3 regions of the Clostridium sp. LY3-2 genome follow, and region 3 is predicted to be linked to each of the others. Evidence: riboswitches for the same ligand, from Rfam matches in the RefSeq annotation. Region 3 holds a riboswitch; each other region holds the start of a gene.
What was found. A riboswitch is a leader RNA that binds a small molecule or an ion and turns the genes downstream of it on or off. The one in region 3 is predicted to bind thiamine pyrophosphate.
Positions count from the first base shown of each region.

Region 1: it holds a riboswitch for thiamine pyrophosphate, as region 3 does, so the genes downstream of both, tenA (thiaminase II) here and thiT (energy-coupled thiamine transporter ThiT) in region 3, are expected to answer to the same signal.
Region 2: it holds a riboswitch for thiamine pyrophosphate, as region 3 does, so the genes downstream of both, thiW (energy coupling factor transporter S component ThiW) here and thiT (energy-coupled thiamine transporter ThiT) in region 3, are expected to answer to the same signal.

Region 1 covers NZ_JAMDLQ010000014.1:152,677-160,926, reverse strand. Annotated here, with positions in the region: gene M4I33_RS04680 (FAD-dependent oxidoreductase) at 1-1,773, opposite strand, end outside; gene M4I33_RS04675 (DMT family transporter) at 1,852-2,886, opposite strand; gene M4I33_RS04670 (DEAD/DEAH box helicase) at 3,207-4,640, opposite strand; gene thiT (energy-coupled thiamine transporter ThiT) at 4,703-5,299, opposite strand; gene tenA (thiaminase II) at 5,309-5,971, opposite strand; TPP riboswitch at 6,089-6,196, opposite strand; gene hydF ([FeFe] hydrogenase H-cluster maturation GTPase HydF) at 6,243-7,430, opposite strand; gene hydG ([FeFe] hydrogenase H-cluster radical SAM maturase HydG) at 7,446-8,250, opposite strand, start outside.
Region 2 covers NZ_JAMDLQ010000013.1:14,812-23,061, forward strand. Annotated here, with positions in the region: gene M4I33_RS03535 (GNAT family N-acetyltransferase) at 1-84, shown strand, start outside; gene M4I33_RS03540 (hypothetical protein) at 156-644, opposite strand; gene M4I33_RS03545 (hypothetical protein) at 668-1,165, opposite strand; gene M4I33_RS03550 (hypothetical protein) at 1,336-1,671, shown strand; gene sdaAB (L-serine ammonia-lyase, iron-sulfur-dependent subunit beta) at 1,822-2,502, shown strand; gene sdaAA (L-serine ammonia-lyase, iron-sulfur-dependent, subunit alpha) at 2,505-3,383, shown strand; TPP riboswitch at 3,442-3,544, shown strand; gene thiW (energy coupling factor transporter S component ThiW) at 3,663-4,160, shown strand; gene thiD (bifunctional hydroxymethylpyrimidine kinase/phosphomethylpyrimidine kinase) at 4,184-4,987, shown strand; gene thiM (hydroxyethylthiazole kinase) at 5,003-5,827, shown strand; gene thiE (thiamine phosphate synthase) at 5,814-6,431, shown strand; gene M4I33_RS03585 (DMT family transporter) at 6,712-7,584, opposite strand; gene M4I33_RS03590 (D-alanine--D-alanine ligase) at 7,759-8,250, shown strand, end outside.
Region 3 covers NZ_JAMDLQ010000022.1:38,198-46,447, forward strand. Annotated here, with positions in the region: gene ilvD (dihydroxy-acid dehydratase) at 1-1,026, shown strand, start outside; gene ilvB (biosynthetic-type acetolactate synthase large subunit) at 1,048-2,706, shown strand; gene ilvC (ketol-acid reductoisomerase) at 2,730-3,734, shown strand; gene M4I33_RS07620 (hypothetical protein) at 3,948-4,244, shown strand; gene thiT (energy-coupled thiamine transporter ThiT) at 4,346-4,993, opposite strand; TPP riboswitch at 5,037-5,139, opposite strand; gene M4I33_RS07630 (hypothetical protein) at 5,256-5,810, shown strand; gene M4I33_RS07635 (hypothetical protein) at 5,800-6,675, shown strand; gene M4I33_RS07640 (cyclase family protein) at 6,662-7,279, shown strand; gene M4I33_RS07645 (M15 family metallopeptidase) at 7,297-8,124, shown strand.

The DNA.
Region 1 (8,250 bases), on a different contig from region 3:
TTTACTAGATTCTTTTTCTTGCTGATTTGCACAGAACTCTAATTCCTTTATAATTGCTTGTCCTTTATTTTTTTCTGCAAAATCTTCTTTCATAGCTATGAAATTATCTTTTATATTAAAACTGTTTGGACAAACTATAGTGCACTGACTACATTGATTACAAGAATATGCAATCATTTTATCCATATTTTCATAGCCTTTTTCTAGATATTCACTAAATAATTTCTTTGGACAATCTGTATATTCTCTAAGCATTAAACATTCTTTCATGCAAAGCTTACATTCACATTGTCTACATCTATTTGATTCTCTTAAAGCTTCTTCTTTAGTATATCCTAAAGAAACTTCATCAAATGAAGTTACTCTTATCTTTGGGTCAAGTTCTGCCATATCTTCTCTTAAGCCTGCAATTTTGCTCCAATCAGTTGGCATATCTAATTTAGTTTGGAAACTCCAAGTATCTTCTATTTTTCTTCCTTCTGTTAATGACTCTTTATTTAAAAACCTCCTAACTGATTCCGCTGCTCTTCTTCCTGTTGCCATAGCTTGAATAACTATAACTGATTGTCCTGAAGCATCTCCTGCAAAGAATACTTTATTATTTTTTTCTGATTGTAATGTTTGAGAATCACAAATAAAAGCTGTATTTCTAGCTTGTTCTAATTTCCCTTTTGCAAAGCTTGAATCAACTCCTTGACCTATAGCAAAGACTATTGTATCTACTTCTAACTCTGTAGTTTTATTCTCATCGAATGTTGGTGAAAACATTCCTTCTTCGTTAAACATACTTAAACATTTCTTTAAAATAACTTTAGAAACTCTATTATTTTCATCTACTATAATTTCTTTTATAGCTTTAGCATGGTTAAATATAACACCTTCCGCTATAGCACCTTTAATTTCGTGATTAGAAGAGGCCATTTTATCAAAACTCTCTTCTAAGCATATTGAGTAAACTTCTTCTACATTTTCTAATCTTTTTGAAACTCTACAGCAGTCCATAGCAACGTCTCCGCCACCTACAACTAAAACTTTTTTACCTGCATTTTCTACATTTCTAGTTAATGCGGCTTCTTTTAAGTAATCTGCTGCACTAAATACTCCCTTAGAATCAAAGTTAGCTAAACCTTTATCTACTCTTCCTTCATGTTTACCAACTGCAACAATTATACTATGGAATTCTTTTTCTAATTCTTCGAATTTAATATCTTTTCCTATTTCACAGTTAAGTTTAAATTCTACACCTAATTTATCTAAATAACTTATTTCTTTTTCTAATATATTTCTTGGAAGTCTATATTCTGGAATACCAACTGCCATCATCCCGCCTCTTACAGGAAGCTTTTCAAATACAGTTACACTAAAGCCTTCTCTTATAAGGTCTAGTGATGCTTGTAGTCCTGAAGGACCAGCCCCTATTATAGCAACTCTTTTTCCATTTGAAGGTTTTATATTTAAATCCCAATTTTCTTCTTTATCAAAATTATCAGCTGCATATCTTTTTAATGAAGCTATAGCCATAGGACTCTTTCCTTCGTTCCATTTACACTCTTTTTCACAAGGGTGAGCACAAATTCTACCTAGGCTTCCTGGAATAAAAAGCTTTTCCCTTATTACCTTTATAGCTTCTAATCCCTTATCTTCTTTTATTAATCTTATATATTTTTTAACGTCAGTATGCATAGGACAAGTTGCAACGCAGGCTGCATCTGAATCTCCCATACAGTTATCAACTATATTTTTCATATTATCTATTATTTCTTTTTTTAACATAAATCAAACTCCTAAAATTAACTAAATAGCTCTATATAAATAAGAATCATAAACTCCTATAGAATTTTTTTTTATAAATTACATAATATTTTCACTATCTAAAGTTTCTGTATTCTTTTTACCAAAGTTTTTTGGATCTATTGCAAAAATAAATACTCCAAGTACAATTACAACTCCCCATAAAACTAAACTTCCAGTTATTTTATTTCCAAATAAAACTGCACTAAATATTATTACCCATAAAGCGGCTGTACTATTTAAAGCAGTTCCCATAGCAGCACCGATTAAATCAACTGCTTTATACCATGAAAGATAAGTTATAGCACCAAGTATAGCTATTCCTGCATAATTAAATACCATTCCTGACTTTACTATATATCCTGCTAATGGATATCCTCCGATTACAGGTAACACTATAATTGCATAAGCTAATGTAGAAACTAAGTATCTTAAACATAAAAATTGCTGAGGAGAAGCTTCTACGTCATCTTCACCCTTTATATGTTTCATAGCAAATCCTATAATAACGCCTTCAAGAGCCCAGCCAAAAACAGCAACAATTGCAAACATTATTCCCATGAAAAATGTTTCAGGAACATCACCTGATGGATTAAATCCAAGCATAAATGACCCTAATAAACTTACACAAATACCAAGCATAGCTCTAATAGATAATTTTTCTTTTAATATAAAATAAGAAAGTATAGCACCTACTCCAGGATAAATTACTGAAATACTTGAAGCGTATGGCGCCGTTGCGTATTTAATACTTAAAAGATAAGCACTCATACCAATTGGTGAACCTACTAAAGCCGCAATAGCTGCAGCTCTTCCCTTTTTAGTCTTAAATAAAAGATAAAATACATGCTTTAACTGTTTACTAAACAATAAAACTAAAGCAACCCAAACAAAGCAAAATCCTTCGTGGAAAAATGCTGTAACTAATGGTGAAAATTCAAAAGCAGTGCTTTGAACTCCTTGTGAGGCCGCAAAACTAAAATCATTAAAAATCTTATCTAAACCAACTCTTCCCATTAAAACACCGTCAAGCCCCCAAGCTAGACCTACTAAAATACCAAACATCAAACCTTTTTTAAACTTTTTGTTATCCATAATAATTTCCCTTCTTTTGTATTATTCATTTTAAATATGTTTATAAATTTTCTTACTCATATTTTATAGCAAGTTCCATGCCAACCTTATTTTTGACCACTTTGTTAATTTTCTATCTATTTCTTTTAGATATATGTAATTATTAATTACAGTTAATCTTATACAAATTGTAATTATTGATTACAGTGTAATTATTAATTACACTATTTTATTTTTATCTGATTATATTAATTTAATTAATATCTCCTAATTTTTTCTTTATCATTTCAAATAGTTATATATTTAACATTATTTTCAAAAAAAGATAGCCAAAAATTTGGCTATCTCTTTGCTTTTTCTACCTTTAAAGTTTTTCCTTTAATCTTTTTATTTTTTAATTCATTTAAAACTATTTGACCTTTACCATTTAAAATATCAACATAAGAACCAGAATCATTTATTTCGATAACTCCAACATCATCTGATGTAATCCCTCCAATACTTAAAACAGTACCAACTATATCTATCTTTCTTATCTTTTTCTTTTTTCCACCATTTAGATAAATCTTCATAACTTTAGATTTAGCTTTTTCTCTTTTAATAGTTTTTAATGGTTTTGATTTTAAAACTTCTATATTAGCTTTATTTATAGGTAAATTATCTAAATCATCTGAGTAATTATCTATATTAAACCCTATATATTCTTCAATTCTGTCTAAATACTTATCTTCAAAAGGAGTTACAAAAGTAATAGATTTTCCTTTATTGCCGTTTCTCCCTGTTCTACCGATTCTATGAACATAAGCTTCTTTTTCTACTGGGATATCAACATTTATAACGTGTGATATATCCTCAACATCAATCCCTCTAGAAACTATATCAGTAGCTACTAAAATTCTATAATCTCCATCTTTAAAACTATTCATTTTTCTATTTCTATCTTTTTGTAAATTATCTCCGTGAATAAAATCTACAGAGTATCCTAATGCTTTTAAATAATCATAAACTTTAGCTACATTATCTTTAGTCCTACAAAAAACTACAGCTCTTTTAGGTCCTTCATTAAGTAATATATTATTTAAAGTTTGAAGTTTTAAATTCCCTTCTACTTTAACTAAGCTATGGCTTATATCTTCGTTTGATACTGATGCACCTTTAATATCTATAAGTATAGGTCTATCCATATATTCTTCGCTAAGTTTTTTGATTTCATCTTTAAATGTTGCTGAAAAAATCATAGTTACTTTTCTTTTAGAAATCCTTCTAAAAACACCTGAGATTTGACTTATAAAGCCCATATTAAACATTTCATCCGCTTCATCTATAACTAAATATTTTATGTTACTCCCCTTTAAAGTCCCTCTATCTAAGTGGTCTAAAACCCTTCCTGGAGTTCCGACTACTATTTGGCATTTATCTTTTAAACTCTTTTCTTGATCTTTAAAAGATTCTTTTCCAATTAAACTTACAACTTTAATTTTTTTATGTCTACCTATATTAGATAATTCTTCTTTTATTTGAATTGCAAGTTCACGAGTAGGGGCAAGGATTAAAGTTTTAGGAGTTTCTTCTAAAAACTCTGATCTTTCTATTAAAGGAATTCCAAAAGCTAAAGTTTTTCCGCTTCCTGTTTTTGCTTTAACTATTAAATCTTTATTTAATAGAGCTTCACCTATAACCTTATCTTGAACTTCTGTAGGCTTTAAAAACCCTAATTCATCTAATGATTTTATTATTTTTTCATTTATTTTAAATTTTATAAATTCGTTTTTCATATATATCTCCATCTTTACGTTATACTTTCTTTTGCTAGTATAACATAAAGATTTAGATAATATTATTTATTTGCAATTCTTTTTATCTTATTTATTGGTAATAAAAATAAAACTATAAGAGTTATTACACTTTCAACTCCCATACTTGAACCATTATAAATAATAGAATATAAAAGTACATTCATTCCCTTTGGTGCAAAATTTCCGAAAAATACTACACCTGAAATAATGCAAGTAACTAAACTTAAAAACATAGCTAGTCCACTTCCTAAAATGTACTTATACTTCTTATCACTTCCAAAGATACCTGAAAGTCCTAAAACCATATTTGATAAAATATAATCTAATAAAATTTGAACAGGGTGAACTACAAACCCACCAATTAAAAGTTCTAATATTCCAACTATAAGCCCTGATGTCATCCCTACCCTAGCTCCATAAATTATAGATAATAATAAAATGGGAAGCATTGAAAGAAGGGTGATTCCTCCTCCTTGAGGATACTTTATAAATTGTATAGTATGCAGTATAAATGATGCAGCGCTCATAACTCCAATTATTACAAGTTCTCTAGTTTTTAACCGCTTATTTTTAAGTTCTCTTATATAAAAGATAAATACTATTATTGTAAAAATTACTATTAAGCTATTTATAATCATTTATATCCCCTACTTAATTTTATATGCCATATCCCAAAAATTCATTTCGTGCATACATGACATTATAAATATTTTCTTTAGTTTTTCTTTTTTATCATCACTTAAATCTTTGCATTTTTCATCTACATAATCTAACCACTCTCTTGTAAATTCATCATAAGATTCATCACAGTAGATATCTATCCAAGGTTTATAAAAGTTATTTTCTAATGTATCTTTATATTTATCTCTTAAAGCTACTCCTATATAGTTATAGCTCCAAGTACAAGGAAGCACAGCTAAAGCTATATCTAAAATATCACCTGTAAGTGCAGTTCCTAACATAAAATTTGTATAGCTTGAATTGATTATATTTATCTCCATATTTTCTACTTCTTTTGGAGTAAACCCAAAGTCTTTTAAATATTTTATATGAGTTGCTGTTTCGTCTTCCATAGTACCTTCAACTGATTTATAATAAAATCTCATCTCATCCATAGTATCTGCTTTAGTTACTCCAATACAAAAAACCTTTGCATAATCTTTAAGATATAAATAATCTTGAATTAGATAATCTCTAAACTTTTCTTTATCTAAAGTTCCCTTTCCCATTTCGTCTACAAAGGGATGCTCTACATATTTATCAAATATCCCTTTTGCTTCTTTAAATAATTCATCAGTAAATTTTTTCATAAATTTTCTCCTCCTAAAAAAAGCTAGCCCTAAAACCTAATAGGACTAGCTAAATTTATGATATATGAAAAAAACAAAGGCTTTCTTTAAATAAAGAAAGCCTAAAAAAATCATAATTAAATTAATTAAAAGCTTCCCTCCGTTGGCATTATCCATATCAGGTAAAAGGGTCAGTAATTTTAAATTACCTCTCAGCCAATATTATTAGCTCCCCTAGCGTATTTATTTTATTTATTTCTAAAAACAGTATACACTAAACAAATATGATTGTCTATTTAATGTGGTCAGTTGACCTTTCTAAAATTCCAGTTAAAAATGCTAAAACTACTCCGTAATTAGTTATAGGAACATTTTTTTCTTTGCAATAGTTTATTCTGTTTATTACAGTTTTTCTATTAATCATACAAGCACCACAGTGAATTACTAAATCATACTTTTCTATATCTTCTGGAAAATCATTTCCCATTCTGTGAACTATCTCTAAATTTCCTCCCACATATTTTCTTAAAAGGTTTGGAATTTTAACCATACCTATATCTTCGTGAGATACGTTATGAGTGCAGCTCTCAGAAATTAAAACCTTAGAATTTTCTTTTAAGTTTCTTATAGCATTCACTCCATCTATAAACACATTCAAATCACCTTTTTGTCTAGCAAAAAGAATTGAAAAAGAAGTTAGTCTTATATCTTCTTTAACTATTTTACTTACCTCTTTAAAAGCTTGTGAGTCAGTTACTACTAAGTCTACATCTTTAATATCTTCAAGTGCAGATTCAAGTTCAGTATCTCGAACTACATAGCTCTTTATACCGTTATCTAAGCAATCTCTTATAAGTTGAACTTGTGGAAGAATAAGCCTTCCTTTAGGTGCTTCTGAATCTATTGGAACTACTAAAATCACTTTTCCACCATAAGGGACTAAATCTCCAATTAAGCTTTTATCTTCCTCTTCTTCTTCTATTAAATCACCTATAAGTTTTCTAAGGTCTTCTATACCTTCACCTGTTACTGTAGATGTACAGATTGAGTTTTTATTTTTACCTTTTAAGCTTCTAACAATTTCAGTATTTGCTATTTCTGATTTATTTAAAGCTACTATAAATGGAATGTTAAACTTTTTAGCTTCGCTTCTCCATCTATAAAAACTATCTAAATCCGGGCTACTTCCGTCTAAAACAAAAACTGCAACGTCTGTATTTCTTAAAACTTCCATAGTTTTTTTCTTTCGTAAATCCCCAAGCTTTGATGTATCTTCAAGTCCAGCTGTATCAATTAAAAGTATAGGACCGACTCCTATAAGTTCCATAGCTTTTTTAACTGGGTCTGTTGTAGTTCCCATAACGTCTGAAACTAATGATACGTCTTGGTTTAATATACAATTCATAAGTGAAGATTTTCCGCTATTTGTGTTACCGAAAATAGCAACGTGTTTTCTATTTGCATTTGGTGTACTGTTCATACTATCATCTCCTATTTATAAGAAAAGATCTCTTTCACCCTTTTGTAATCTTTCTATATTGTTTTCTACTATTTTTTTAGTCTTTGGGTCTTTAAGTTCTGAAGCTACTTTTTTTGCAGAGTTTATAGCTTTTTCTTTAAACGCTTCATCACCATAATCTAAGGCATATTCTACTAAAGTTGTTATAGCGTTAGGTTCACAAACCTTTTGAATTTCACCTGATTTTGCTAAAGTCATGAATCTATCTCCAGTTCTTCCAGTTCTATAGCAAGCTGTGCAGTAACTTGGGATATATCCATCGTCTAAAAGCCAATTAATAACTTCAAGAGGACTTCTTTCATCAGATGTTTCGAATTGTTTGTCGTCTTTTCCGTTTTCTTCTCTATCTTTATAACCACCTACACCTGTGCTTGAACCTGCTGATACTTGTGAAACTCCGTATCTTAATACTTCCTTTCTCATCTCTTTAGTTTCTCTAGTTGAAAGTATTAAGCCAGTAAATGGAACTGCTATTCTAAGTACTGCAACTACCCTTTTAAATTGTTCGTCTGTTAAAAGATTTGGGAAGTTTTCCATTGTAACTCCGTTTGCTTTTCTAAGCCTTGGAACTGATATAGTGTGAAAACCTACTCCAAACTTTTCTTCTAAATGAGCGTTATGCATCATTAAGCCTAAAACTTCGAATTTGTAATTAGCTAGACCAAATAAAGCTCCTCCACCAACATCGTCAATTCCAGCTTCCATAGCTCTATCAAATGCAGTTAAATGATATTCGTAGTTACTTTTAAGTGATTTAGGATGCATATACTCGTAAACATCT
Region 2 (8,250 bases), on a different contig from region 3:
GAGGGGAAAAAGCTTTTTGCAGCAGTTAGAAAAGGAAGGTATGCAAATCAATATATTATGGCACGATATAATGATAATATTTAAATAAAAAAGGGATGTTACAAATTTTTGTAACATCCTTTTAAGTTCTTAAATTTAATCCTATAATTTTAAAATTATGTGTAAATATTAACTCCGTGTAAAACCATAAGTTTATAAAATTTAGTAGCGCTTTCTAAATTTAAATTTACGTTCATAAGAGAAAATGAACCTACAACCTCGATTGAGTATTTGTTTTTTACTTGAACTAATTCAATTCTCTTAATATTTTCATATTTAATATAAGTCCCTAAATAAAATATTCCATGTGAAAATATTAATATTTCTGATGAAACATATGATTGATAAATTAAAAAGATTATTATTAATAAAACATATAAATTTCCTAAATGAAATATACTAGTTTTTGTTATAATATCTTTTATTATAGTTGGAAGTAAAATTATTAAAATTATAGTTAAGTTAAAAAATAATGGAGTACCGAAAAAACGAATTATTACAGGTTTTTCCTTTCGTCTAAGAGTAAACTCCATATATGCGCTTTTACCGACTAAGACCCCTATAAGTATTAAGATAAAAGCTTCCCCTAAAGTAAAAAGTATCATTTATCCTCCTTTACTAAAAGCTATTAATCAAATTTAACCAATTGGATTTTATGATTCTTTATTACCTCTCTTAATTTGTCATCATCTTTCTTACCAATTTTAAATGACATACCGCCAGTTGTTGTTAAAAGCATAACTGTCTTCCCGATTTTACAATCATCAATTCTAGCTTTTTTTATGTCTTTGTATTTAATGTATTGACCCATCACTAGGATACCATTTTTATATAGTAAAATTCTAGTGTTTACGTAAATTTGGTATAAAATAAATATTAAAAAGAATAAAAGATAAATATTATCAAATGTGAAAAGTTTTTGTCCTTTTGTACTTACATAGATTAAAGGAATAAATAGTACTAATAATAAGAATATGTTAATAAGTCCTATACCAGAAAACATGTTTATTTTATCTGCACTTCCATCCTTGCTTGCTTCTTTTGTTACAAAAATTGATTTAACTACTACAAAAATCATAGTTAATATAAGGAAAATTTTAAATATTGTGAAAAATAATGGGTTCATAATAAGCCCTCCTAAAAATTGATTTCCAATCTATAATATAACTCAAAATAAAATAAATTATATTAACGAAATGTTAATATAATTTAAAGTAAAAAAATGCAATATCTTGTTTTATTTATATTATTATAGTTAAATAAATAATAAGAAATAAAATTTTGAGGTGTTTATTAATGGAGACAAAAGATTATATTAAAAATATTACTAAGGCTTCAGCCTATTTTATATTTAGAAATGGTCCAGCTAAAAAGCTTTATGATGAAGGAAAGTTAACTGACGAAGAAGTAAGAGAAATGCAAGAGTACTTACAAGACCACTTAGCTTACCTTTATGATGTATTATTAGATCAAAATAATCTTCAAAAGTTTGAACTTATAACAACTACTATGAATAACTTTTATGTAAACGACGATTCAGACATAAAAATGAATGATGGTGGTTTTGAACTTATGTATGAGGGGTTATTTGGAACTCCTAAAAAGACTAGTTCTATAGAGATTAAAAAATAAATTATTAAATCTAAAATATCCTTGCTTTAAAGTTATTTAAATTTTAAGCAAGGATATTTTTTTATTATCTTGATAAAAGCAAGGTTAATAGATTAAACTATAGATAGATAAAAATAGACAAAATTTGATACAAATAGATGAGGTGAGACTATGAATAATGTTGGAGTTTTCGATATATTAGGACCTATAATGATAGGACCTTCAAGTTCTCATACAGCTGGTGCTGCAAGACTTGGAAAAGTTGCAAGAGCTGTAGCTGGTGATGAAGTTTCTGAAGTTGTATTTGGTCTTCATGGTTCTTTTGCAAAAACTTACAAAGGACACGGAACTGATAGAGCTTTAGTTGCTGGGATTTTAGGGATGGAACCTAGCGATAAAAGATTAAGAATAGCTATGGATATAGCAAGAGAAAGAGGATTAAAATTTTCTTTTAGAGAGGAAGATTTAGGAGATGTTCACCCAAACACAGTTAGATTTATAATGAAGACTGTATCAGGGGAAACTAGAGAAGTCGTTGGTTCTTCTATAGGTGGCGGAAGCATTAAAATGACTGAAGTTAATGGAAATAAAGTAGAATTTACTGGAGATTATCCAACATTAATAATATCTCAAGAAGATGTTCCAGGAGTAGTTTCAAAAGTAACTAGATTACTTTATGATGAAGGAATTAACATTGCATATATGAGCGTTTTTAGAAGACAAAAAGGACAGGGCGCTAATATGGTTTTCGAACTTGATAATAAATTAGATCAAAAGACATTAAATAAGATAAAAGTATTAGAACATATAAGTAGAGTAATAATGATAAACCCTGTTAAGGACGGTGAATAATAATGGTAGCTAGAAGTGGAGAAGAACTTTTAAAAATATGTGAAGATAAAGGTATTTCTTTAAGTGAGTATGCTCTTTTAAGTGAAATGCAAAATGCAGGTGAAAATAGAGAAGTTATATTTGAAAAGATGAGAAGAAACCTTAAAGTTATGATAGATGCAGTAACAGAAGGAACTGAAACTGAAGTTTATTCTGTAAGTGGACTTATAGGTGGAGATGGATATAAAATAAACGAATATTTAAAGCGAGGAGAAACTTTAACTGGAACTACTACAGTTATGGCTATGGCTATGGCCCTTGCATCATCTGAAGTTAACGCTTCTATGGGAAGAATAGTTGCATGTCCTACAGCAGGGTCTTGTGGTATACTTACAGCTGTTGTTCTTGCAGCAGGTGCTAAGCTTAATAAAACTGAAGATGAGCTTGTAGATGCTTTATTTGCAGCAGCTGCAGTTGGAACTATAATAGGAATGAATGCTACTCTTTCAGGAGCTGAAGGAGGTTGCCAAGCTGAGTGTGGGTCAGCTGCTGCTATGGGAGCTGCGGCTGTAGTTCATATGATGGGTGGTACTGTTAAGATGAGCTTAGACGCTGGTGCTATAGTTTTAAAAAATATTTTAGGACTAGTTTGTGACCCTGTAGCTGGACTTGTTGAAATTCCTTGCGCTAAAAGAAATGCAGCAGGTGCTGTAAGTGCACTTTGCACAGCTGATTTAGTAATGGCAGGAGTAGAGTCAAAAATTCCTTTTGATGATACTGTTACAGCTATGTATAGAGTAGGAAAACAACTTCCACCATCACTAAGAGAAACAGGACTTGGAGGAGTTGCAGTTACAGAAGCTGGACTTGAACTTAAAAGAAAAGTTTTTGGTGATGATTAGTATTTAAGTAGACTTAAAACAAAATTTGGTATATCATAAAATAGTAAAAGTAAATAGAAATTAATTCTAGGGGAGCTTTTAAAAGCTGAGATTGGATTTTTCCTAAACCCTCAATACCTGATTTGGATAGTGCCAGCGTAGGGAAGAACTATTTTAGTAAATAAAGTTATTTAGATATTTTAAAGTAGTTAACCTTTTTAAGGCTAACTACTTTTTTTGTTAAAGAAATTTATATCTTTAGAATTAATTTTTAAAAATATCGAAAAAGGGGATGTTTTTATAGAAAAGAGTAAGAGTTATAAGTTAGCTTTAAGTGGGCTTTTAATAGCTTTAGCTGTAATTTTAGGAAGTTTTTCAATTCCTATTTTAGGAGCTAGAGTATCTCCTATGCAACACTTTGTAAATGTTGTATCAGCTGTGCTTTTAGGACCGTTCTATGCTTTAGGAAATGCATTTATAGCTTCTTTTATTAGAAATATTTTAGGAACAGGAAGCCTTTTAGCATTTCCAGGAAGTATGATAGGAGCCTTTTTAAGCGGACTTTTATATGAAAAATATAAAAGTAAGATTGTAGCGTGTTTTGGAGAGTTTATTGGAACTGGGATTATAGGCGCATTAATAGCATATCCTGTAGCGGCTTTTCTTATGGGAAAGGAAGCTGGATTATTAATTTATATAATTCCGTTTTCAAGCAGTTCTTTAGTAGGGGCATTAATAGCATATCTACTACTAAGGTCAAAGAGTATAGAAAATATTTTTAAAAATGTAGAAACATAAATTGAGAGGATAAGGTGATTTAGATGTACAGAGCACTTACAATAGCAGGGTCAGATAGTTCAGGAGGAGCTGGAATTCAAGCAGATATTAAAGCATTTCAAGCAAATGGAGTTTTTGGGATGAGCGTAATAACAGCAATTACAGCGCAAAACACACAAGGAGTTTTTTCAATTCAAGATATAACGCCTGATATGATTGAAGATCAAATAAAAGTTATATTTGATGATATAAGAGTTGATGCTGTAAAAATTGGAATGGTTTCAAAGATAGAATCAATAAAAGCTATAGGAAAATCTTTAAGAAATATAGAAAATCTTCCTAAAGTTATAGTAGATCCAGTTATGGTTTCAAAAAGTGGATTTAAATTATTATCAGAAGACGCTAAAGATACTTTAATAGAAGAATTATTTCCTTTAGCAACTCTTATAACTCCAAACCTTCCAGAAGCTGAGGAGATATTAGGAAGAGAAATAAAAACTTTAGAAGATATGAAAGAAGCTGCATTAGATTTAAAAAAACTTGGACCTAAATACGTTTTAGTTAAGGGTGGTCATTTAGAAGACGATGCAACTGATCTTTTATATGATGGAGAGAAGTTTACTTATTATAAACAAGAAAGATTAAATACTAAAAACACTCACGGAACAGGATGCACGTTATCATCAGCTATAGCCGCAAACTTAGCAAAAGGGATGAGTATAGAAGAAGCTGTAAAATCAGGTAAAAGATATATTACAGTTGCTATAGAACATGGAATTGAACTTGGAAAAGGGGTAGGTCCTACTAATCATTTCTATGAGTTATATAAAAAATCTGGTTTATTATAAAGGAGATTAAGTGGTATGGAATTAAGAGATATTTTAAAAAATGCAGAAAAGTTTAAGGTTTCAAGCCCATTAGTAGATTCAATTACAAATACAGTTACTATGAATGATGTAGCTCAAACTATATTATCATACGGTGGAAAACCTATGATGATAGATGATTTATACGAAATAGAAGAGGGCGTTATTATATCTAACTGTCTTCATATAAATATAGGAACTTTAGGCTGTGAAAAGGCAGATAGCATATTAAAAGGAGCAAAAAAGGCTAAGGAAAATAATATTCCTATAGTTTTAGATCCTGTAGGTTGTCACGTTACTAAAGTTAGAAGAGATTTAGTAAAAGAATTATTAGATATAGGAGTAACTTTAATTAAGGGGAACTTAACTGAAGTTAAAAATCTTTTAGGTCTTAAAAGTGAATTTATAGGGATAGACTCTATGGATGATTCAGGCTACACAGAAGAACTTAGAAAAGATTTAAGAGCTTATTCAAAAGAAAAGAAAACAATAATAGTTATAACAGGTAAAGAAGATTATATAACTGATGGGTTTAGAGAAATAAGAATAAATAATGGGGTATCAAAACTTTCATTAATAACTGGGACTGGCTGTATGCTTGGAGGTATGCTTTCAGTAGAGTGCGGTAAAGATTTAGGAGAAAATCTTATATTTGGGTGTACTAAGGCTCTTTTAACTATGGGGATTTCAGGAGAATTTGGAGAAGAGATAAGTAAAGATTTTGGACTTATGAAGTTTAAATATGAAACTTTAGATAAGCTATCTATTTTAACTGACGAAGAAATTATAAAAAGAGGTAAGGTAAAATATGAAGAATTTTAAAGATAAGAAAATATATTTAGTAACTGACCACAGGTTAGAGTTTGATTCTTTACTTAAAAAAGTTAGAGAAGCTTTAGAGGCTGGTGTTTCTTTAGTTCAATATAGAGATAAGGATGTTTCTACTAAAGTTATGGTAGAGCGTGGAAGAAAATTAAAAGATTTATGCGATGAGTTTAACTCTATTCTTTTAGTGAATGATAGGATAGATGTTGCTTTAGCTATAGATGCAGGCGGAGTGCACGTAGGACAAGACGATATGGACTCAAAAGATGCTAGAAAAATCTTAGGTTTAGAAAAAATAATAGGTGTTTCAACTAAAACTTTAGAAGAAAGCATTAAAGCTTTAGAATCTGGCGCTGATTATTTAGGGTGCGGCGCAATTTATAGCACCTCTACAAAAGATACTAGCGTTATAAGTATAGAAACTTTAAAAGAAATAAGAAATAAAGTAAAGATACCTGTTTATGGGATAGGCGGAATAAAGCTTGATAATATAACACCTGACTTAAAAGAAAATGTAGATGGAGTAGCAGTTATAACAGATATTTTAGATTCAGAAGATATAAAAGAAACAGTTAATAAGTTTAGTGAGAAGTTAATGTAATAGAAATGGGTTGATAAGCCCTATTAGTATAGAGTATATATTTTTTTATAAGTAGCTTACGAAATGTTATATTAGTATGTTGTTTTTATAAATACTAAGGAGAGTAAATTAAAATTGAGTATGTAAAGATGAAAAAGATAATTTAAAATTCCTTATGAAATGTTATACTACTATGTTGTTTTAATATAAGACTTAAAGGTCTATATTGAAAGTGGATATTTACTTTCTTATATTTAAGATGATAAAAGCCAAGGTTAACCTTGGCTTTTATTACTTTTATTTATGTTCTTTCTAAGACTTTTTTTGCGAGTCTATTGTTGTAAATAAACATTATAAGTGATGCACCTATAATTAATGCGTAGCCTATAAAACTTAGGTAATCTGGAATTTGCCCAAATAATAGGAAACCTATTATAGCTGAGAAAATTATTTGAGTGTAATCGTAAATTGATATTTCTCTAGCTGGTGCATGTTTATATGCAGCTGTAAGTGCAAACTGTGCGATAGATGCAAACACTCCTGCCATAAATAAGTAAAAAGCTTGCATTGGGTTTGGCACAACGAAATCTGCAATTACAAATGGCAGTGTTGATACTATTGAAAATGCAGAAAAGAAAAATACTATTGTAGGTCCTTTTTCTTTATTTCCTAAAAATCTTACAAAGGTATAAGCACCACCTGCAAATATTGCAGAAGATGCACCTATCAGTGCTGGAATAACTGATAAATTAAATGATGGCTTTATTATAAATAAGCTACCTACAAAAGCTATTACAAGTATTATCATTTGCTTTGGAGTTATTTTTTCTTTTAAAAATATATAAGAAAAAATAATTACAAAGAAAGGTGACAGCTTGTTTAACATATTAGCATCAGCTAATATTAAATGTTCTATAGCGTAGTAATTTGCAACTATTCCTAAAGTTCCAAGTAAAGATCTTCCGATTAAGTATTTTCTATTTTCTTTTTTACCAAAGAAACTATCTCCACTTTTTACTATAATATAAAATGCTACAACAAAGCTTACTGAATTTCTAAAAAGGCTCTTTTCTATAGAAGGGATATCCCCTGAGAGTTTAACGAATGTACTCATTAAAGCAAAACAAAGAGCTGAAATAATTATTAATATTATTGCTTTTTTCTTGTCGTTCATAAAGTTTCTCCTTATTAGTTTTTTATAATAATTACACTATACTACTATAAATATAATTGCAAGATAGAAAGATTGCGAATTTTTATATTAAAATATTCTGATATTTTGTATTTTGATAAATAGAAGTGATATAATGTAAAAGTTAAAGCTTATAAAATGTTTGGAGGGAATTAAATGAAAGTTGGAGTTATAATGGGAGGAATCTCATCTGAGAGAGAAATTTCATTAAAAAGTGGTAATTCAATTTTAGAAAATATAGATAGAAATAAATATGATGTTTGTGGCATCGTTATAGATAAAAAAGAAGATATAATTCATAAGGTTTTAGAAGAAAAGATAGATTTTGCACTTTTAGCACTTCATGGACAATTTGGTGAAGATGGTACTGTTCAATCAGTTCTTCAAGCGTTAGATATACCTTATTCAGGTTGTGGTCCTTTAAGTAGCGCAGCTTGTATGGACAAAGATATGACTAAGAGCCTTTTAAAAGTAGCTGGAATTAGAACAGCAGAGTGGATAAACTTAAGAAGCTACGAAGAATTAGATTACAAAGAAATAGAAAAATTAGGATATCCTGTAGTTATAAAACCAACTCACGGAGGTTCAAGTGTTGCTACATTTATAATAAAATCAAAAGAAGAGGTAGAAAACGCAGTTAAAGAAGCC
Region 3 (8,250 bases):
CCAGGTAACGGAACTATACCAGCTGTTTATTCAGAGAGAATAAGACTTTCAAAAGAAGCTGGAAAGGCTGTTATGGAAGTATTAAAAAAAGATATAAAACCTAGAGATATAGTAAATGAAAAATCTATAAGAAATGCATTAACTGTAGATATGGCACTTGGATGTTCTACAAATTCAGTTCTTCATTTAACGGCTATAGCAAACGAAGCTAAAGTAGAAATGAATTTAGATATTATAAATGAGGTTTCAAATAATACTCCAAACCTTTGTAGACTTGCACCAGCTTCAGAAACTCACATAGAAGATTTGTATTTAGCTGGTGGAATAACAGCTGTTATGAATGAATTATCAAAAAAAGATTTGCTTAATTTAGATTGTTTAACAGTTACATCTAAAACTCAAGGTGAAAATATAAATGGCTGTGTAGTTAATGATTATAACGTAGTTAAAAATATAGAGAATCCTTATAGCAAAACAGGCGGTATTAGAGTTTTAAAAGGAAATATTGCATTAGATGGTGCAGTAGTTAAAAAGTCAGCAGTTTCAGATGAAATGCTAAAGCATAGCGGACCTTCTAAAGTATTTAATTCAGAAGAGGAGGCTATAGAAGCTATATTATCTGGAAAAATAATTAAAGGTGATGTAGTAGTTATAAGATACGAAGGACCAAAAGGTGGACCTGGAATGAGAGAAATGCTTTCACCTACAGCTGCAATATCAGGAATGGGGCTTTCAGGTAGCGTTGCACTTATAACAGACGGAAGGTTTAGTGGTGCAACTAGAGGAGCAGCTATAGGGCATGTTTCTCCAGAAGCTGCAGAAGGTGGAAATATAGCATTAATAGAAGACGGGGATATTATTTCTATAGATATATTAAATGGAAAATTAAACTTAGAAGTTTCAGAGGAAGTTTTAAAAGAGAGAAGAGAAAATCTAGTGCTTTTAGAACCTAAAATTAAAGAAGGGTATCTTTATAGATATGCAAAATTAGTTAGTTCTGCAAGTTCTGGGGCTGTATATAAGTAATAGTTTAAGGAGGGGGAGAAATTGTTATTAACTGGGGCAGAAATATTAGTTAAAACTTTAATAGATGAAGGTGTTGATACTATTTTTGGATATCCTGGAGGAGCTGTTTTAAATATTTATGATGAGCTTTATAAAAGTAAAGATAAGATAAATCACATACTTACTTGTCATGAGCAAAACGCAGCACACGCAGCTGACGGATATTCAAGGGCAACTGGGAAAGTTGGAGTTTGCCTTGCAACTTCAGGGCCAGGTGCTACAAATTTAGTAACTGGAATAGCTACAGCTTATATGGATTCAATACCACTTATAGCTATAACAGGAAATGTAACTAAGCCTCTACTTGGAAAAGACAGTTTTCAAGAGGTAGATATTTATGGGATTACAATGCCGATTACTAAGCATAATTATATAGTTAAAGATGTAAGGGATCTACAAAGAGTAATAAGAGAAGCCTTTAAAATAGCAAAAGAAGGAAGACCAGGACCAGTCCTTATAGATATACCAAAAGATATAACAGCAAATAAAGCTATATATGAAGAAGAAATAGCGTGCACTATAAAAAAGGCTAAGAAAAATTATGATGATTTAAATGTTTTAATAGACCTTATAAATAAATCTAAAAAGCCTTTTATATATGCAGGAGGTGGAATAATAGCATCAAACGCTTCAAAAGAACTTTTAGAGTTTGGAGAAAAGATAGATTCTCCGATTTGCACATCACTTATGGCACAATCAGCTATAGATAATAATCATAGATTATATACAGGGATGATAGGTATGCACGGAACTAAAGCCTCTAATATAACAGCTACTAAATGTGATTTACTTATAACTTTAGGTGCTAGATTTTCAGATAGAGTTGTATCAAGCGGGGAGCATTTAGGGAATGCAAAAATCATCCAAATAGATGTAGACCCAGCTGAAATAAATAAAAATATAAAAGTAGATGCACACGTTATAGGAGATTTAAAAGAAGTATTAAAACTTTTAACAGAAAATATAAATGAATCTAAAAAAATAGAATGGAATAAAGCTGTAAATAGCTTAAAAACAGAAAGTAATGATAATTCTTTAGAAAATTTAACTCCAGAATTTTTATTTAGAACTTTAAATAGTTTAGATGATGGAAAGATGCTTATAACAACAGAGGTTGGGCAGCATCAAATGTGGGCAGCGCAGTATTTTAGTTTTAAATCACCTAGAAGTTTTATTTCATCAGGTGGACTTGGAACTATGGGATATGGGCTTGGTGCATCTATTGGGGCAAAGATAGGAAAGCCAGAATCTACTGTAATTAATATAGCTGGCGATGGAAGTTTTGGGATGAACTCTAATGAATTTGCAACAGCAGTAAAAAATAAATTACCTATCATAGTTATTATTATGAATAATAATGCTTTAGGTATGGTAAGGCAGTGGCAAACTTTCTTTTATGATGGAAGATATTCAGAGACAACTTTAGACAGACAAACAGACTTTGTAAAACTTGCAGAAGCCTATGGAGGCGTAGGTTATAGAGTAACAAAGAGAAGTGAACTTAAAGAGGTTTTAGAGGAAGCTTTAAAATCAAAAGTTCCTGTAGTTATAGATTATTTAATAAATAATGATAAAAAAGTTTTTCCTATGGTTGCACCTGGTGCGCCAATAAATCAAATAATAAGTGAAGAAGATGTTTAAGATATAAAAAGGGGGAAGAAAAAATGGCAAAAATGTTTTATGAAAAAGATACTAATTTAGAATTATTAAAAGGAAAGAAAGTAGCAGTTATAGGTTATGGAAGTCAAGGGCATGCACACGCATTAAACTTACAAGAAAGTGGAGTAGATGTTGTAGTTGGTTTATACGATGGAAGTAAATCAAAAACTAGAGCAAAAGAAGCTGGACTTGATGTAAGGGAAGTTAGTGAAGCTAGCAGGATAGCTGATATTATAATGGTATTAGTTCCAGATGAAAAACAAGCAGAACTTTATAAAAATGAAATAGAAGGAAACTTAGAAAAAGGTAATGCATTAGTTTTTGCACACGGATTCAATATTCATTATTCACAGATAGTACCACCTTCAGATGTTGATGTTTTTATGGTAGCACCAAAGGGGCCAGGGCATATGGTTAGAAGAACATATACAGAAGGCTCTGGAGTTCCATGTCTTATAGCTGTTTATCAAAATCCAACAGGTAATGCTAGAAATTTAGCGTTAGCTTATGCAAATGGAATCGGTGGGGCAAGAGCTGGGATTTTAGAAACAACTTTTAAAGATGAAACAGAAACTGATCTTTTTGGAGAGCAAGCTGTTTTATGCGGAGGGTGCACAGCTCTTATAAAAGCTGGGTTTGAAACTCTAGTAGAAGCTGGATATGCACCTGAAAATGCATATTTTGAATGCTTACACGAAATGAAATTAATAGTTGATTTATTATACCAAGGCGGAATGAGTATGATGAGATACTCTATTTCAGATACTGCAGAGTATGGTGATTACGTTGTTGGAAATAGAATAGTTACAGAAGATACTAAAAAAGAAATGAAAAAAGTTTTAAGTGAAATTCAAGACGGAACTTTTGCAAGAAATTGGCTAGTTGAAAATAAAGTTGGAAGACCATACTTCAATTCAAAGAGAAGGCTTGAAAGCGAGCACCAAATCGAAAAGGTTGGTAGTGAACTTAGAGAGATGATGAGCTGGATTGATACTAAGAACTTAGATTAATAAAAGCCACCTAAAGTGGATAGTCTATTAATAGACATTCCCTATAATATATATACAAACTTAAAAGAAGGCTATGCTTTAAGAATTTATTGCATAGTCTTTTTCTATACTTAAAGTATAAAATTAACATATTATAAATACTCTGTTAAAAGGTATATGAAATAATAAAGGTGAGAAACTATATTATATATAATGAAAGAGAGGGTAAACATTATGAAAGATTTAAAAAATAACGATATGAAAGACATAAAAGATTACATAGAGATAGAAGACTACAAAATGAACTGTGGAGACAAAGATAAAGATTGCCACCATATAAAAATAAAAAATGACAAAGCTTTAGACGGAAAAGAAGATGCTATAAAAAACTATTTCAAAGATATAGACAAAAAAGATGAAAAAGGAAGCAAATTAGTAGAAGAAAAAGGTGACTTTTCAATCTTTTTAGATAAGGTAAAATATAATTTAGGAACAGTAATAGAAGATTTAAATGTACTTTTAAATAGCTAAAATGTATAAAAAACTATTATATGTTAATAATCTAAATATGAACTATATAATGAATTAAAAGGGATACTTTCAAATTTTTAAAGTATCCCTTTTTATTTTATTTAATTTAAAGCATATCTAGGATTTACAGATTTAATAAGTCTTTTAATAGGTAATAGTTTAAATATCACCATAGTTATTAAACATTCTGCTAAAAGAAGCGGGAAGTTTACTGAAAGTGAGTAAACTACAGCACTCATTCCAGCTGGTGCGTAAGAACCAAAGAATACTGCACCTGAAATAAAGTGACATAAAAACTTAAAGAAAAATGCTATACCTATTCCAAGATAAGGTTTGTTTTTGAAATAACCAGCTAGTCCAATACAGATGGTTGGAAGTGGATAATCAAAAAGTACTTGTATAGGATTTATTATATAAGGGTCAGTTAAAAGAGAAATTATTCCGTATAAAAACCCAGTTAAAAATCCTACATAAGGTCCGTAGGCAAATGTAATTATAAGTATTGGTATCATACAACCTAAAGTTACTCCGCCCCCTTGAGGGAAGTGATATATTTTAAAGGTGTTAAGTATTGTAGATAAAGCTAAAGCAATACCTATATTAGTCATAAGCCTAGCATCTAGATTTACTTTTCTTATTTTAAATAAAGCTATTAATATTAGTACACATCCTATAACTGCTAAAATAGCAAAAGGATGTTTTCCTATCTCAATAAAATTATTAGATAGGGAGTTAATAAAATTTTCCATAAAAAAACCTCCTATAGTGCTAGAAGGAAACATAGTTAATTTAAATTTAAAACTATTGCTTCCCTACGCTGGTGTTACCCAGATCAGGTTAAAAGGGTTAATGAATAAATCATCTCTCAGCCAAAAAGGCACCCCTAGCACAAAATTTATTACTACTTAATTTTAATTCTAATTGAAAAAAGTGTCAAATCAAAAAAATAAAATAAAACAAAATATTTAAAAATATGATAATAATGGTAAAATAGTATTAGGGGGGATTCTATTGGAGAAAGGGTTAAAAAAGGTTTTTTTCGGGTATATAATACTCGTCTTAAACATCAATTTATTCTTTGTAGATCTTACTGCAGATTTTCTAGGTTACATTCTAATTGCAAACGGACTTAAAGAGTTATCATTTAAGAATGAAAAATTTAAGAACGGAATAATTATAGCTAGATTTTTAGCTACATATGAATTTTATACTTTGTCTTTAAAATTTATAGGATTATTAAATGTAGAAAATATATACTTAGATAGTTTATTAAATATTGCATTAAGTATATTAGGACTACTTTTACTAGATTCTATATTAGGTGGGATTTTTTTAGAGGCTAAAGATAAGAAAAATATGCAAATAGAAAAGGAATCTTATAATTTATTAAAATGCAACATAGTATATACTTTCATATTTTTAATATATAGTGCATTTTCACTAAATTATAATCACGTAGATTTTATAAAGATAATAAGTTCACTATTAATTTTATTTTCTTTTATACTTTACATTTATATGATTTTGTTTTTTAGAAAGGCGGGTAAAAAATTAGATGTGGCGTAATAAAAAAATATTAGTAATTTTAACTGCGTCAGTGATAACGTCTTATGCTTTTAACTTTATGGTATATGGAAATACACATTTAGATAAGACTGTATACAGAAAAGTTAAGGGAGAAATCTATAGCGTAAGAGAAGAAATACCGAAGATGAAATTTATAGAAGAGTCAAAAGAAGAATTTAACGAAAAGAGTTTAGATTATTTTAATTTAAATGATAGTAGAGCTAAAAACATAATATTCCCGGAAATAGGGGTTAGATTAAATCACTTTAAATATATTGATGATTATTATAACGGTAAATATTCAATAAAAGAGATTGATTACTTTAGTGATGATGATTTTGAAGTGAATAGAGATAATTTAATAAACGGAGAAAAGGTTGTAACTAAAGCTATTTTAAATGGTGGAAGCGACGAAGAGGAAGCTATTGACCTTGGGGAAATTCATTTAAAATTAAATGAAGAGAAGTTTAATCAAGGAAATTTATTAAAAAAGATTGGAATGAATTTTGACGATTTTGGATCTTATAAAAATTATAAGGTTAAAGAAGATTGTTATATAAATAATCTTCAAAGTAATTATATAGAAGAACTTTTAAAAAAGGGAGATCTGTATATAAATCAACAGGAAATACGAGATATTAAATTTCCTATGTACTTTAGTAAAGATGACATAATAAATATTGAGTATATCTTTAATGATGATAATAAGGACTTTGTAAATTCTATAGTAACAGATATAGTATTTGAAATTTTTAATAAAGATTTGCATAATGAAACTATATATTTTAGGGTAGATACTACAAGAAATGATCTATCTTTTGAAAATTTAACAAAGATAAAAGAGGAATCAAATGAAAAAATATGATTTAACACATTTTATTAAAGAAGAGATGAGTGTTTACTCAGAAGAAGAACGCGTAAAAATTAAAAAAATAGCAAATTACGAAGAGGGTTATAGTGTGACAAAGGTAACTCTTGGAACTCATACAGGAACTCATATTGATGTACCAAAACATATTTTTAAAGAGGGAAAAGCATTAGATGATTATAGTATAGATGACTTTTTTGGAAAAGTTTTAATTATTGACTGCAAGGAAAAGAAAGAAATATCTTTAGATTTTATAAAAGATAAGGTTAAGCCTAATATTGATTATATAATTTTTTATACTGGATATGAAAAGTTATGGGGAAAAGATAGTTATTTTAAGGGATATCCTATATTAAATAAAGATGCTGTAAATTTCCTAGGAAATTTGAAAGATTTAAAAGGTATAGGAATAGACTGTATATCTGTAGATTCTAATGAAAACTTATATAATCACGAGGTTTTACTAAAAAATGATAAGTTAATAATAGAAAATCTATGCAATATTAATGGGAAATCAGGGGAATATGATATAATTATAGCACCTATGAAAATAAAAAATGGAGATGGCGCTCCAGTTAGAGTGTTTATTTGTAGGGAATAAAATAATTGGGGGAAAGAATGAATAAGAAAAAAAAGATAATAGTTTCTATAGTAAGTTTAGCTGTAGTAGTTATTTTAATAGGCGTTTTTTATGGAATAAAGGAAGAAAAAAACATCCATAAAGTAGAGGCGCAAAAACCAAATGAAGAAATAGTAGAAGATATTAAACCTAAAAGTGATAAAGAAGTTTTAGAACTAAAAAATAAAGAACTTAAAAAGTACGAAAATATAGAAAATGATTATTATATGATGCTTGTAAATAAGTTTAATCCATTAAAAGATGATTTTGTTGCAAAGGATATTGTACCATCAGGATTACCTTTTATAGGAGGTAGTTCTAATACATATATGAATAAAGAAGCGAAAGTAGAAGCTAGAAAGATGTTTAATGACGCAAAAAAAGATGGGATAACTCTTTTAGGAGTTTCAGCATACAGAACTAATGCAGTTCAAACTCAAATCTATAATAATAATATTAAGACAAAAGGATTAGAGCACACTAAAAAGTACTCAGCGGCACCTGGAACTAGTGAACACGAAACTGGACTAGCTATAGATGTTGTAAGTTCAGAACATACAGGATTAACTTGGGATTTTGATAAAACTAAAGCTTTTGAATGGTTAAATGATAATGCATACAAATATGGATTTGTTTTAAGGTATCCAAAAGACAAGACAGAAGTTACTAAGTATGAGTACGAGCCGTGGCATTATAGATTTGTAGGATTAAATAATGCAAAAAAAATGCACGAAGGAAACCTTTGTTTTGATGAATATATAAACTGGGCTAGACAAAATGCTGATAGATTAAGATTTGAAATAGAAGAATTAAAAGAAAAGAAATAAAAAAGATTGATATATAAGATAAATATCTTATATATCAATCTTTTTTTTTATAGATAAGAATATAAATATTTCTTTTAAAAAAAATATATTATGTTATTATAATAATATAATTACAAGTATTCCTAT